DNA from 2 places in the Bradyrhizobium sp. WBAH42 genome. Region 1 is predicted to be linked to the other one. Evidence: riboswitches for the same ligand, from Rfam matches in the RefSeq annotation. Region 1 holds a riboswitch; the other holds the start of a gene.

Region 1 (5,681 bases):
TTATGACTCGTCGGCGCTACGGGCGGCCGCTCTTCGGTCGTGACGGTTCCCCACGATCTCGAGTGGCCTACCCAGGAAGGCCGGCATCAGCGCCCGTTTGCTCCAGGACTTGGAACGGTTGCGATATGGAGCCGCGCTTTGCCGTGTGCGCTCCGGACGTGCGCAAGCTGCCCACGTGTTCGGACAATCGCGAGCGCCATCCTGATGCAATTCAGTGTGAGGATACAGTCCACGATACGCGATTGCCCATCGCGCACTCGTGGCGAATAGCTCTGGTGCGGTTAGCCGACTCAAGCTACACATCATTCTTAAGTACCTCACTACATAATGGGAATGACATGGTGGCAGTCGTTCGGGAAGTAACAGTCTCATCTTACGCGCTTGAAGTAGATGGCCAACTCAGAGCCGAATTCGCAACCAAAGACGGTGCCACGGCAGGTGGAGCAGAATTAAAGAAGCGGTTTCCCAAGCTTACGATCCGGGTCTATGACGTGCAGACGAATGAGCGCGAGGAAATCTAGGCCGAGTCAGTTTGGCGCTCGACATTCTGTACATCTCCGGAGCTTTCGCCCTGCGGTGAGTAGGCGCTCAGCGGGTGTGCCGGGCTTGCTACCAGTGTAACTTCCTAGCCCGTTTCGTTTCAGCGTCGGTCCCTAGTGCCGGGCGTCGCTACGTTCACGCTCCTGCGTATGTCACGCAGCTACGCGATGTGCGGAGCGCACGCCTCATCGGCTCGGGTCGGACGCATCCCCAAGCGCTCTAGCGAAGAATGCAGGAGAGCTAGTCCCCCGCAACCTGGTTGCTCTCACTGGGTGGAGTGCAGGCGGGCAAACCAGTCGCAAACTAGTACGCGCCGCTGAGCTCGACACCTGGCGGAAAAGTATCATGCTGCTTGACCTTTCGTAGGGCAGGCCGAACTGCTGCGAGAAGGGCAGCCGGACTATTGCGGAGCCGTAAGCAACGCAACTGCGGAGCGGGTATGTCTTGCAGTTGGTACGAGGCTTTCGACCGTACGGCAGCTGCGGTGCGATGTTGCTCTGCCCGGCCGTCTACTAAGGCCTTCGGTCCCCTAAGTCTTCCTCTTCCTTTGGCTCGGTCCGTTGAAACCAGGAGCCCGGAGGAAATTTCGCGATGCGCTTGGCAAAAGAGGATTGTGGCTCCCAATCTTGGCCTTCGCTCTTCTCGAAAGTGATGACCCCGTTGTGTGTAAAATAACGTGGTCCTTGGATATCGCAATTCACCAAGAGCAGAATGCGCCATAGATCGCCTTTCTCGTTCGGCTTGTCATTCTGCTTGGGTAAGTAGTCTACCCCAACAGGTTCAATGATAGTGCATCGGCCCTGCCGCAGAAGATCGCCGAGCCGGCCTTGCGGCGTAGTCACAAAGTTGAAGTTACTTGGATCATGCAGAAAGCTAAGGTTTGCGTCCCTTTCACCATCTGCGACTTCTTTGGCGATCAACGAGAGCGCTAGGGCACGCCAGCCCAATTCCATCGGCTTCGCATAGGTTGACGCAAGCTCAATCGTACCGTCGAGCGCGACTTTCCAGGTGATAGCGTACTGTTCGTCTGATTTGTTGTTTCGGTGCCGGGTCCACGAAACGAAAACATAGTCGTTTTCGCCAAGTTCAACGACCCCCCACATCTGAGGGACGAACTGTGCCACCTTCGAGACATTGGAGAGGATTTGTTCTATCGTCTCACCATCTTGCGCTCGCCACGTTGACTTGAGTCTTTCGACAAGTGGGTTGTCGCTGGCGCCAATGGTGTTGCTCATGGCAGCCGGCCAGGCTAGGCACATTAGAAGTCCGCCCAGGGCAAGCCATAGCGCGGGTCTTCCCGACATTCTCTTCATAACTCTCGGCCTATCGCGTTTCATCCGTACATCTTTCAAAGCGGGCAACCTTGAAGCTGCTATGAGCGGGCGCAAGAAGTTTACGGAGAGGCGACGGGGCACCCGTGGCTATCCCGCGCGGGCAGCCGCTCCCCTCTATGTCACGCGCCGCTAACTTCCCTAGCCCGCGACAGCTTCAATTGGCTGAGCTGGACATACCCAGCAAGAGAGACTGGGTATGTCGAGCGGCTTGCATTCTTTGTGCCAGGGAGAGGGCGGAGAGTTGCACGGGTTTTATGTCCCTCTTGTCGACTTTCCAACCTGCGCACGCTTCGATGTTTCCATTCAGTGTATCGGCCGCAGTTTGTGGATCCTTTCAAGTGCGTTTGCCGTCATTGAACCGTCTGGTACGCGATCGTTGGCGTCGGCGTGCGGCCTACATGATGGCTGGCGACAGGAAGCCGGCTTAATCGATGAACTTTGAAGTCTGGTTAGCACGCAAATCAACCTGCTCGTCCCGTATGTTGCTAGATTGCGCTGCTCATAGAAAGGCACGGTTATTCGCCTAGATGTCGCAGATTAGCTTGGCACATGATCTGAGAGGTTGACGGAAGAGTCCTCCTGTCGATAATCCAAGTCGTCGAGGTTCTCCGAATCCCACTTGATCCGGAGCTAAGAGGGAAGCCGGTGCAAATGCCGGCGCTGCCCCCGCAACTGTGAGCGGCGAGCTACTGTCCAACGATGTCACTGAAGCCAGCACGGCTTCGGGAAGGCCGGACAGCAGCGATGACCAGCAAGCCAGGAGACCTGCCCCGACGATGTATTGGTCCACGGGCGGGGTGTCTCGGTGGTGCGCCAAGCAGCCGTCGCATGCGCGACTTCCTCTGCCTGCGTCCGCCATGGCCTTTGTCCCCAACAGGGGTTAACACTATGTCTCTTCTCTCTCTTCCGGTTGCTACGCTCGGGACGCCACGCATCGGTCCAAGGCGTGAGCTCAAATTCGCTCTCGAAAGCTACTGGGCGGGAAAGATCAGCGAACAGCAATTGCTCGAGGACGCATCCGGGCTGCGCGCAGCGAACTGGGCTCGTCAGAAATCTCTCGGCGTCACGATCATTCCGTCGAATGACTTCTCGCTGTATGATCAGGTGCTCGATACAAGTGTCATGGTTGGTGCTATCCCGGAGATCTACGCCTCGAAAGGAGACTACGTTTCCCTCAAGACGTACTTCGCCATGGCTCGCGGATCACAATGCGACGACCAGGATACGAGTTGCGGTCTCCGCCAGCGGGGGTCTGGCGCACCCGCGCAGGAAATGACTAAGTGGTTTGATACCAACTACCACTACATGGTTCCCGAGTTTTACAAGGGACAGGCGTTCAGACTTTGCTCTCGCAAACCCATCGAAGAGTATGAGGAAGCAAAGGCTCTCGGCTTTCAGACCCGCCCTGTCCTGATCGGGCCCGTCACATTCCTAAAACTCGGCAAGAGTGCCGATGGCGCGTTCCAGCCCCTATCCCTACTAGATGATTTGATGCCGATCTATATTGAGGTTCTGCATGAATTGGCCGAACGAGGGGCAAGTTGGGTTCAGTTTGACGAGCCCTGCCTGGTCCTTGATCTGAACGAAGCGGTACCAAAAGCACTGCTACATGCTTATAACCGTTTCGCAAAAGAGGGACCGGCTATCAAGATCATGGTTGCCAGCTATTTCGGCGGCCTAGGCGACAATTTGGATACCGCCTTGAGGCTCCCAGTCTCGGGTCTGCACGTTGACCTGGTTCGAGCGCCAGAGTTGTTGGATCAGATCATTGCTGTCGGTCGAAGAGATCTCGTCACGTCGCTCGGTGTCATCGACGGCCGGAATGTGTGGCGATCGAACCTGTCGTCGCTCCGTCGGCGGTTGGAGCCCGCGATTGCGAAGCTCGGCAAGCACCGTGTACAGCTCGCTCCATCCTGCTCGCTGCTTCATGTGCCGGTCGATGTTGAACTCGAGACCGGGCTCACGTCCGACGTCAAGAGCTGGCTTGCTTTCTCTGTTCAGAAGATGCGTGAGCTTGCGATCCTGGCGCGAGCACTCGCTGGCGACCAAAATGTCGGGCTCGCTCTTGCCGATTCGGAATGCGCTGCGACTGCCCGCCGGACTTCGCCGAAGATCCATGATGCCAATGTCGCTGCCCGGATGAGCGCAATCGACCAGACGATGCGCCGGCGCGCAAGTCCGTTTGCACGTCGTTCCGAGATCCAAAGGGCACGCTTTGGACTACCAGCTTTTCCCACCACCACGATCGGATCGTTTCCTCAGACCACAGAAGTCAGAAATGCTCGGGCGGCGCATGCGCGAGGCGCGCTGAGCGACGAGCAATACGATAGGTTCATCAAGGAGGAGATAGCCCGCGCCGTACGTTGGCAGGAGGACATCGGTCTTGACGTCCTCGTGCACGGCGAGTTTGAGCGCAATGACATGGTGCAGTACTTTGGCGAGCAACTCGCCGGCTTCCTATTTACCAGGAAGGGATGGGTACAGTCTTATGGTTCGCGCTGCGTCCGGCCCCCGATCCTGTTTGGCGATGTAGTGCGGTCGAAGCCGATCACTGTGGACTGGTGGCGTTACGCGCAATCACTAACTAGCAAGCCAATGAAGGCGATGTTGACCGGACCGGTGACGATCCTGAACTGGTCGTTTGTTCGCGATGATATTCCTAGGAGCGAGGTCTGCCGTCAGCTTGCGCTTGCGATCCGCGACGAAGTGCGCGACCTCGAGAATGCCGGTGCGGGCATGATACAGATCGACGAAGCTGCACTTCGCGAAGGATTGCCCTTGCGCCGATCGGAGTGGAAGGCCTATCTCGATTGGGCCGGAGAGTGCTTCCGCATCTGCTCATCAGGCGTTACCGATCAGACGCAAATCCATACACATATGTGCTACTCCGAGTTCAACGACATCATCGGTGCGATCGCTGCAATGGATGCGGATGTCATTTCGATCGAGACGTCGCGATCGAAAATGGAACTACTGGGCGCATTCAGCAAGTACGAATACCCAAATCAAATCGGACCTGGCGTGTACGACATCCACTCTCCACGCGTTCCCGAGGTGAGCGAAATGAAGGAGCTGATGGTGCTGGCTCGGACGCGTTTGCAAGAATCACAGCTCTGGGTCAATCCGGACTGCGGCTTAAAAACGCGCAAATGGGAGGAGGTGCGGCCTGCGATAACCAACATGGTCGCTGCCGCCCGCGAACTGCGCGCTGCATCGTCCCCGCAAAATCATTGATCCGGCGCTCGGTCTGTTCTCGACCAAGCTACTCGCTTGTGGTCAATACCGCGCTCCATAATCTCGCGGCAAGACTTGGGGCCAACAAAAAGTGCTTGGCCCCAGTTGATGGTTGGAACGGATGTGCACCCGGAGAAACGACGCTGACGGCTCGCGTTACTTGGCCAAAAGAGAATAGCCGACGGTTCACCAAGGCGAGAGCATTGGCCGAGAATATGAACACACATCGATACGTTTATCGTAGCTCCTTATGCCGTGCTAAGCGATCGCTTGGTCTGAGAGACAAAATCTACGCCGTGGTGTCGCTCATAAGAAGAGTGGGAACGGTTGCGACAACAATGAGAGGGGTGATGCCGGACGTCACCGCAAGGGGCTTCTCATCGGTCCGCTCGCACATGTTTCCCCGTCAGGCGCTCTCATTCGATGGACCCCACATAGTGCCCGACGAGAGGGCGCCGAAGCCAATTCCTGCTTCAACTCACACCAATCTATTGTGCAGGATCGCCGTCGCTATCCGAGCCAGATACGCCAATGCGTCGGCTGCACGGCGACGTGCTCTCCGGTATTCGCGTT
Region 2 (5,681 bases), 4.0 Mb from region 1:
CAACCGTCAGCGACAAGGCCGATACCGACGCACTGAAGCAGCTCGCACGTGAGTGCGGCGTGCCGATCCGGGCCGTTCCGGCCGCGACACTGGCCGGCATCGACACGTTCACGCAATCGAAGCTCGTCGCGGAGAAGTTCGGCACCGGATCGGTCGCCGAGGCCGCGGCGCTCGCGGTCGCCGGTCCCGGCGCGCGGTTGATTGCAACTCGGGTTGTCTCGCAGGATCGCACCGCGAGCGCCGCGATCGCCGAAGGAGACGGCGCATGACCGTGCATTTCATCGGCGCCGGCCCGGGCGCGCCCGATTTGCTGACCTTGCGCGGCCGCGACCTGATCGCGGCCTGTCCGGTCTGCCTCTATGCCGGCTCGCTGGTGCCGGAGGGCGTGCTGGCGCATTGCCCGCCGGGAGCGCGGATCGTCAACACTGCCCCAATGTCGCTCGACGAGATCATCGCCGAGATCGCAGCCGCGCATGCGGCAGGCCAGGACGTCGCGCGGCTGCATTCCGGCGATCTCTCGATCTGGTCGGCGATGGGCGAGCAGCTCCGCCGTTTGCGCGCGCTTGGGATTCCCTACACAGTGACACCCGGCGTTCCCTCATTCTCGGCTGCCGCAGCGGCACTGGAAACCGAGCTGACGCTGCCCGGTCTTGCTCAGACGGTCGTGCTGACGCGCACGCCGGGCCGAGCCAGCGCGATGCCCGAAGGCGAGAAGCTCGCCGCGTTCGCCGCGACCGGCGCGGTGCTCGCGATCCACCTGTCGATCCATCTGCTCGACCAGGTCGTCGTCGAGCTGACGCCGCATTACGGCGCGGATTGCCCGGTCGCGATCGTCTGGCGCGCGAGCTGGCCGGAGCAGCGCATCGTGCGCGCGACGCTGGCAACGCTCGATGCGGCCGTGGGTGGCGAGATGGAGCGCACGGCGTTGATCCTGGTCGGCAAGACGCTTGGCGCGGCCGATTTCGACGAGAGCCGTCTCTACGCCGCCGATTACGACCGTCGCTACCGGCCCGTCGGTGCCGAGCCGCGCTTTCCGGAGGCGTCGTGATGCCTGCGAGCCTCGTCATCTCCGCGCCGGCCTCCGGCGTCGGCAAGACCACGCTGACGCTGGCACTCGCCCGCGCCTGGCGCCATCGCGGCCTGAACGTGCAGTGCTTCAAGAGCGGGCCCGATTACATCGATCCCGCCTTCCACACCGCGGCCACGGGACGCGCCTCGGTCAACGTCGACAGCTGGGCGATGGATCGCGGCACTATCGCGCATCTCGTCAGCCGTGGTGCCGAAGCCGATGTCGTGCTCGCCGAGGGATCGATGGGCCTGTTCGACGGTGTCGCTGCGCGCGGTGTCTCCGGCACCGGAGCGACCGCTGACATTGCGGAGATGCTGGGCTGGCCGGTGGTTCTTGTGATCGATCCCTCCGGCCAGGCGCAGACCGCGGCAGCGATCGCCACAGGCCTTCGCGATTACCGCGCCGGCGTGCGCCTCGCGGGCGTCGTGCTCAACCGCGTCGCCAGCCCGCGCCACGAGGATCTGGTGCGGCGCGCGCTGAACGAGGCCGGCATCACCGTGTTCGGCGCGCTGCCGCGCCATGCCGAGATCAGCCTGCCGAAGCGGCATCTCGGCCTCGTGCAGGCCGAGGAGCAGGCCGAGATCGGCAAGCTGATCGACGAGGCCGCGCGCTTCGTTGCCGAGCACGTCGATCTCGATGCGGTGTTGCAATCGGCAGGCAAATGGTCGCCGCAAGCTGCGGCGAACGACATGAACGTAACGCCGCCCGGGCAGCGCATCGCGCTGGCCCGCGATGCGGCATTCTCCTTCGTCTATCCGCATATGCTGGAAGCTTGGCGCGCGGCGGGCGCGGAGATCGTGCCGTTCTCGCCGCTGGCCGACGAAGCGCCCGATGCGAGCGCCGACGTGTGCTGGCTGCCGGGCGGCTATCCCGAGCTGCATGCCGGAACGATCGCGGCCAATGCGCGCTTTCGCAGCTCCTTGCGCGCTTTCGCCGAGACACGGCCCGTGCATGGCGAATGCGGAGGCTATATGGTGCTGGGCGCAGGCCTCACCGACGCTGACGGTATCAGCCATGAGATGGCGGGACTGCTCGGCCTGGAGACCAGCTTTGCCAAGCGCCGCATGCATCTCGGCTATCGTCTTGCCGAACTCGCCGCGCCGATGCCGGGGCATCGGCCGGGCGCGCGCTTGCGCGGCCACGAATTCCACTATTCGACCATCCTCGCCCAACCCGATACGCCACTGGCCGTCGTGCACGACGCCACCGGCGCGGTCATCGCCGAGACCGGCTCGCGCCGTGGCCATGCCACGGGCACGTTCTTCCATCTGATCGCGGAGGATCGGTGAGCGGTTTTGTCTCTTTCGTCTCCGCCGGCCCCGGCGACCCCGAGCTCCTCACGGTGAAGGGCGCCGCGCGGCTGCGCGAGGCCGATGTCGTGCTCTATGACGACCTTGCCTCCGGCGCGATCCTCGATCTCGCCCGGCCCGGTGCCAATCTCGTCGCGGTGGGGAAGCGGGCCGGGCGTCCTTCGACCAAGCAGCACCACGTCAACCGTCTCCTGGTCGACTACGCCGCAACCGGCGCGCGCGTGGTGCGCCTCAAGTCCGGCGATGCCGGCATTTTCGGTCGGCTCGAGGAGGAGCTGGAAACACTGCGCGAAGCCGGCATCGGCTACGAGATCGTTCCCGGCGTCACATCCGCCTGTGTCGCCGCCGCCGAGGCCGGCATTCCCTTGACCCGGCGGCATACCTCCCGCCGGGTGCAGTTCATCACCGGTGCTGATGTCACCGGCGAGTTGCCGCCCAATTTGAATTGGGCCGCGCTGGCCGATCCCGAGGCCACGACCGTGGTCTATATGGGCCGGCGCACCTTTCCGGCGCTTGCCGCAAAATTGATCGCGCACGGTCTCGCCCCCAGCACCCCGGCGCTGTTCGCCGAATCTCTCGGGCGTCCCGACGAACGGCTGGTCCGTACCACGATTGCCGAGCTTGCCGAGCAGCTTGGCCGCGGCGGCGCCGCTTCCACCGCCGCCGTGATCCTGTTCGGCGCGCTGGCGGGAGAATATCCGGCATGACGGCTCCGGCAGCGGTTCGCCCCTTGACGCCCGCAATGCGAAAGGGGCACACAAGAGCGGCATGGTGCTCGACGCGGCGCAAAGCGCCGGAGCATAATCGGGAATGGGAATGGGCGGACCCAGTTGCGGCGCCCAAAACCCCAGCCGCCCCCGCGACTGTAAGCGGTGAGGGGCTCCGAACCGCCACTGGACCGCAAGGTCCGGGAAGGCCGGAGAACCCAGTGAACCGCGAGCCAGGAGACCGGCCGTGCACGTATTGAGGCCAAGGCCGTCGGGTGTGACGGCAGGAAGGAATTGAGCCATGCATATCGAACCCGGCGTCGTGACGGGCGCCAAGCTCGTGTTGAGTTACGCAACCGGCATCGCCGCAGGCGGCGTTGCCTTGAAGCTCGCGGTCGAGACCGTGCGCGAGCAGGGCATCGGCTCGCTTGCGTTGCGCACCCTCGCGACCACCGCGGCCGTCTTCACCTTCTTCGAGATCCTGCCGCATTTCCCGGTCGGCGTCTCCGAGGTGCACTTCATTCTCGGCTCGACACTGTTCCTGCTATTCGGCGCGGCTCCCGCGGCGTTCGGCCTTGCGCTCGGCCTGCTGCTCCAGGGCGTTTTCTTCGAGCCGGCCGACCTGCCGCAATATGGCATGAATGTCACGACGCTGCTGGTGCCGCTGTTCGCGATCCAGGCAATCGCTGCCCGGATCATTTCGCGCAACACCGCCTATGTCGATCTCAAATATCGTCAGGCGCTGGCGCTCTCGACGACCTACCAGGCCGGCGTGATCGCCTGGGTGGCGTTCTGGGCGCTCTATGGCTCCGGCTTTGCCATGAGCAACCTCGCCAGCATCGCGACCTTCGCGGCGTCCTATGCACTGGTCATCGTGATCGAGCCGCTCGCCGATCTCGCCGTGCTGGCGCTGGCGAAGTCTCTGCGTGGTGTCACCGCGCCTGGCCTCGTCACGCCTCGCCTGCACAACGCGGCTTAAGAGACAAGGGGCGGCCGTCATGGTCGCCCCGTACGCCCGATGCTCACGCTCTCTCTGATAGGCATCGGTTGCGGCGATCCCGAGCAGCTCACGCGCGCCGCGACCCGCGCCATCAACGCGGCCGATCTCGTCCTGATCCCGCGCAAGGGGAGCGCGAAGTCTGATCTCGCCGATCTCAGGCGGACGATCTGCACTGACGTGCTCACCAACAAGGCGACGCGCATCGCCGAATTCGATCTTCCCGTGCGCGACGCGACCGAGGCCGACTATCGCAAGGGCGTCGACGATTGGCACGATGCCGTTGCCGCCACGTGGTCGCGGACCATTGCAAGCCATCTCGGCGGTGACGGCAAGGTCGCGCTGCTGATCTGGGGCGACCCGTCGCTCTACGATTCCTCGCTGCGCATTGCGCGGCGATTGAATCCATCGCCGACAATCGAGGTCGTGCCGGGCATCACCTCGATCCAGGCACTGTGCGCGGCGCATGCGCTGCCGCTCAACGACATCGGCGAGCCGTTCCTGGTCACGACGGGGCGGCGCTTGCGCGAAGGCGGCTGGCCGGCGGGTGTCGATACAGTCGTGGTGATGCTCGACGGCGGCACGGCGTTCCAGTCGCTCGATCCGGCTGGGCTTCACATCTGGTGGGGTGCCTATCTCGGCATGCCCGATCAGATCCTCATGTCCGGTGCGCTCACCGACGTGGGTTCGCGCATTGCCGCCGCGAGGCAGGACGCACGTGAGCGGCACGGCTGGATCATGGACAGCTACATTCTCAAACGCAGGCGTTGAGCGAGGCAGCATGCTTCCCGAATGGGTCACCCAGAACTGCCCCGAAATCTCCGCGGTCCATCGCGAGGCGGCCATTGCGCGGCAGGCGCAATTGACGAAGCCGACCGGCGCGCTCGGCCGGCTGGAGCAGCTCGCGATCGAGCTCGCAGGCCTGCAGGCCACCGAGCAGCCGCGCGCCGCGCTGGTGCCGATCATCATCTTCGCGGGCGACCACGGCATCGTCGCACAGGGCGTGTCGGCCTATCCGCAAGCCGTCACCATCGCGATGATGGCGAATTTTGCCTCTGGAGGCGCCGCGATCTCGGTGCTGGCGCGCGAGCTGGGTTCGAGCCTCGAGGTGGTCGACGCCGGCACGCTGTCCGAGGTGCAGATGGCCGGAATCGTCACCGACAAGCCGCGCAGCGGCACGCGCGATTTCAGCGTCGAGGCCGCGCTCACCCCGGCGGAATTGGTCTTCGCCTTTGAGGCCGGCCAGCGCGCGGTGGCGCGCGCCGAGGCCGGCCGGCCTGATCTCTTGATCTTTGGCGAGATGGGGATCGGCAACACCACGACGTCAGCTGCGATTGCTGCGAGCCTGCTCGGTGTGAGCGCCGAAGAGATCGCCGGCAGCGGCACCGGCGTCGATGCGGCCGGCCGCGTACACAAGGCGCGGGTGATCGATGCGGCGATCGTACGCCATCGCGTCGCCGGAGCCTCGGTCGAGACAATCCTGTGCGCGGTCGGCGGCCTCGAAATCGCGGCGATCTCGGGCGCGATCATTGCGGCCGCGCAACGCCGCATTCCCGTGTTGATCGACGGCTTCATCGTCTCGGTGGCGGCGCTGGCGG

Evidence for each region. Region 1 has a riboswitch for cobalamin ahead of metE (5-methyltetrahydropteroyltriglutamate--homocysteine S-methyltransferase). Riboswitches for the same ligand answer to the same signal wherever they lie in the genome.
Region 2: it holds a riboswitch for cobalamin, as region 1 does, so the genes downstream of both, DCG74_RS18580 (energy-coupling factor ABC transporter permease) here and metE (5-methyltetrahydropteroyltriglutamate--homocysteine S-methyltransferase) in region 1, are expected to answer to the same signal.

The regions. Positions count from the first base shown of each region.
Region 1 covers NZ_CP036533.1:8,052,910-8,058,590, forward strand. The annotation lists gene DCG74_RS37700 (nodulate formation efficiency C protein) at 1,053-1,775, opposite strand; cobalamin riboswitch at 2,459-2,662, shown strand; gene metE (5-methyltetrahydropteroyltriglutamate--homocysteine S-methyltransferase) at 2,763-5,108, shown strand; gene DCG74_RS37710 (hypothetical protein) at 5,619-5,681, opposite strand, start outside.
Region 2 covers NZ_CP036533.1:4,006,680-4,012,360, forward strand. The annotation lists gene DCG74_RS18560 (cobalamin biosynthesis protein) at 1-269, shown strand, start outside; gene cobM (precorrin-4 C(11)-methyltransferase) at 266-1,048, shown strand; gene DCG74_RS18570 (cobyrinate a,c-diamide synthase) at 1,048-2,358, shown strand; gene cobA (uroporphyrinogen-III C-methyltransferase) at 2,355-3,086, shown strand; cobalamin riboswitch at 3,132-3,351, shown strand; gene DCG74_RS18580 (energy-coupling factor ABC transporter permease) at 3,388-4,065, shown strand; gene cobF (precorrin-6A synthase (deacetylating)) at 4,105-4,854, shown strand; gene cobT (nicotinate-nucleotide--dimethylbenzimidazole phosphoribosyltransferase) at 4,865-5,681, shown strand, end outside.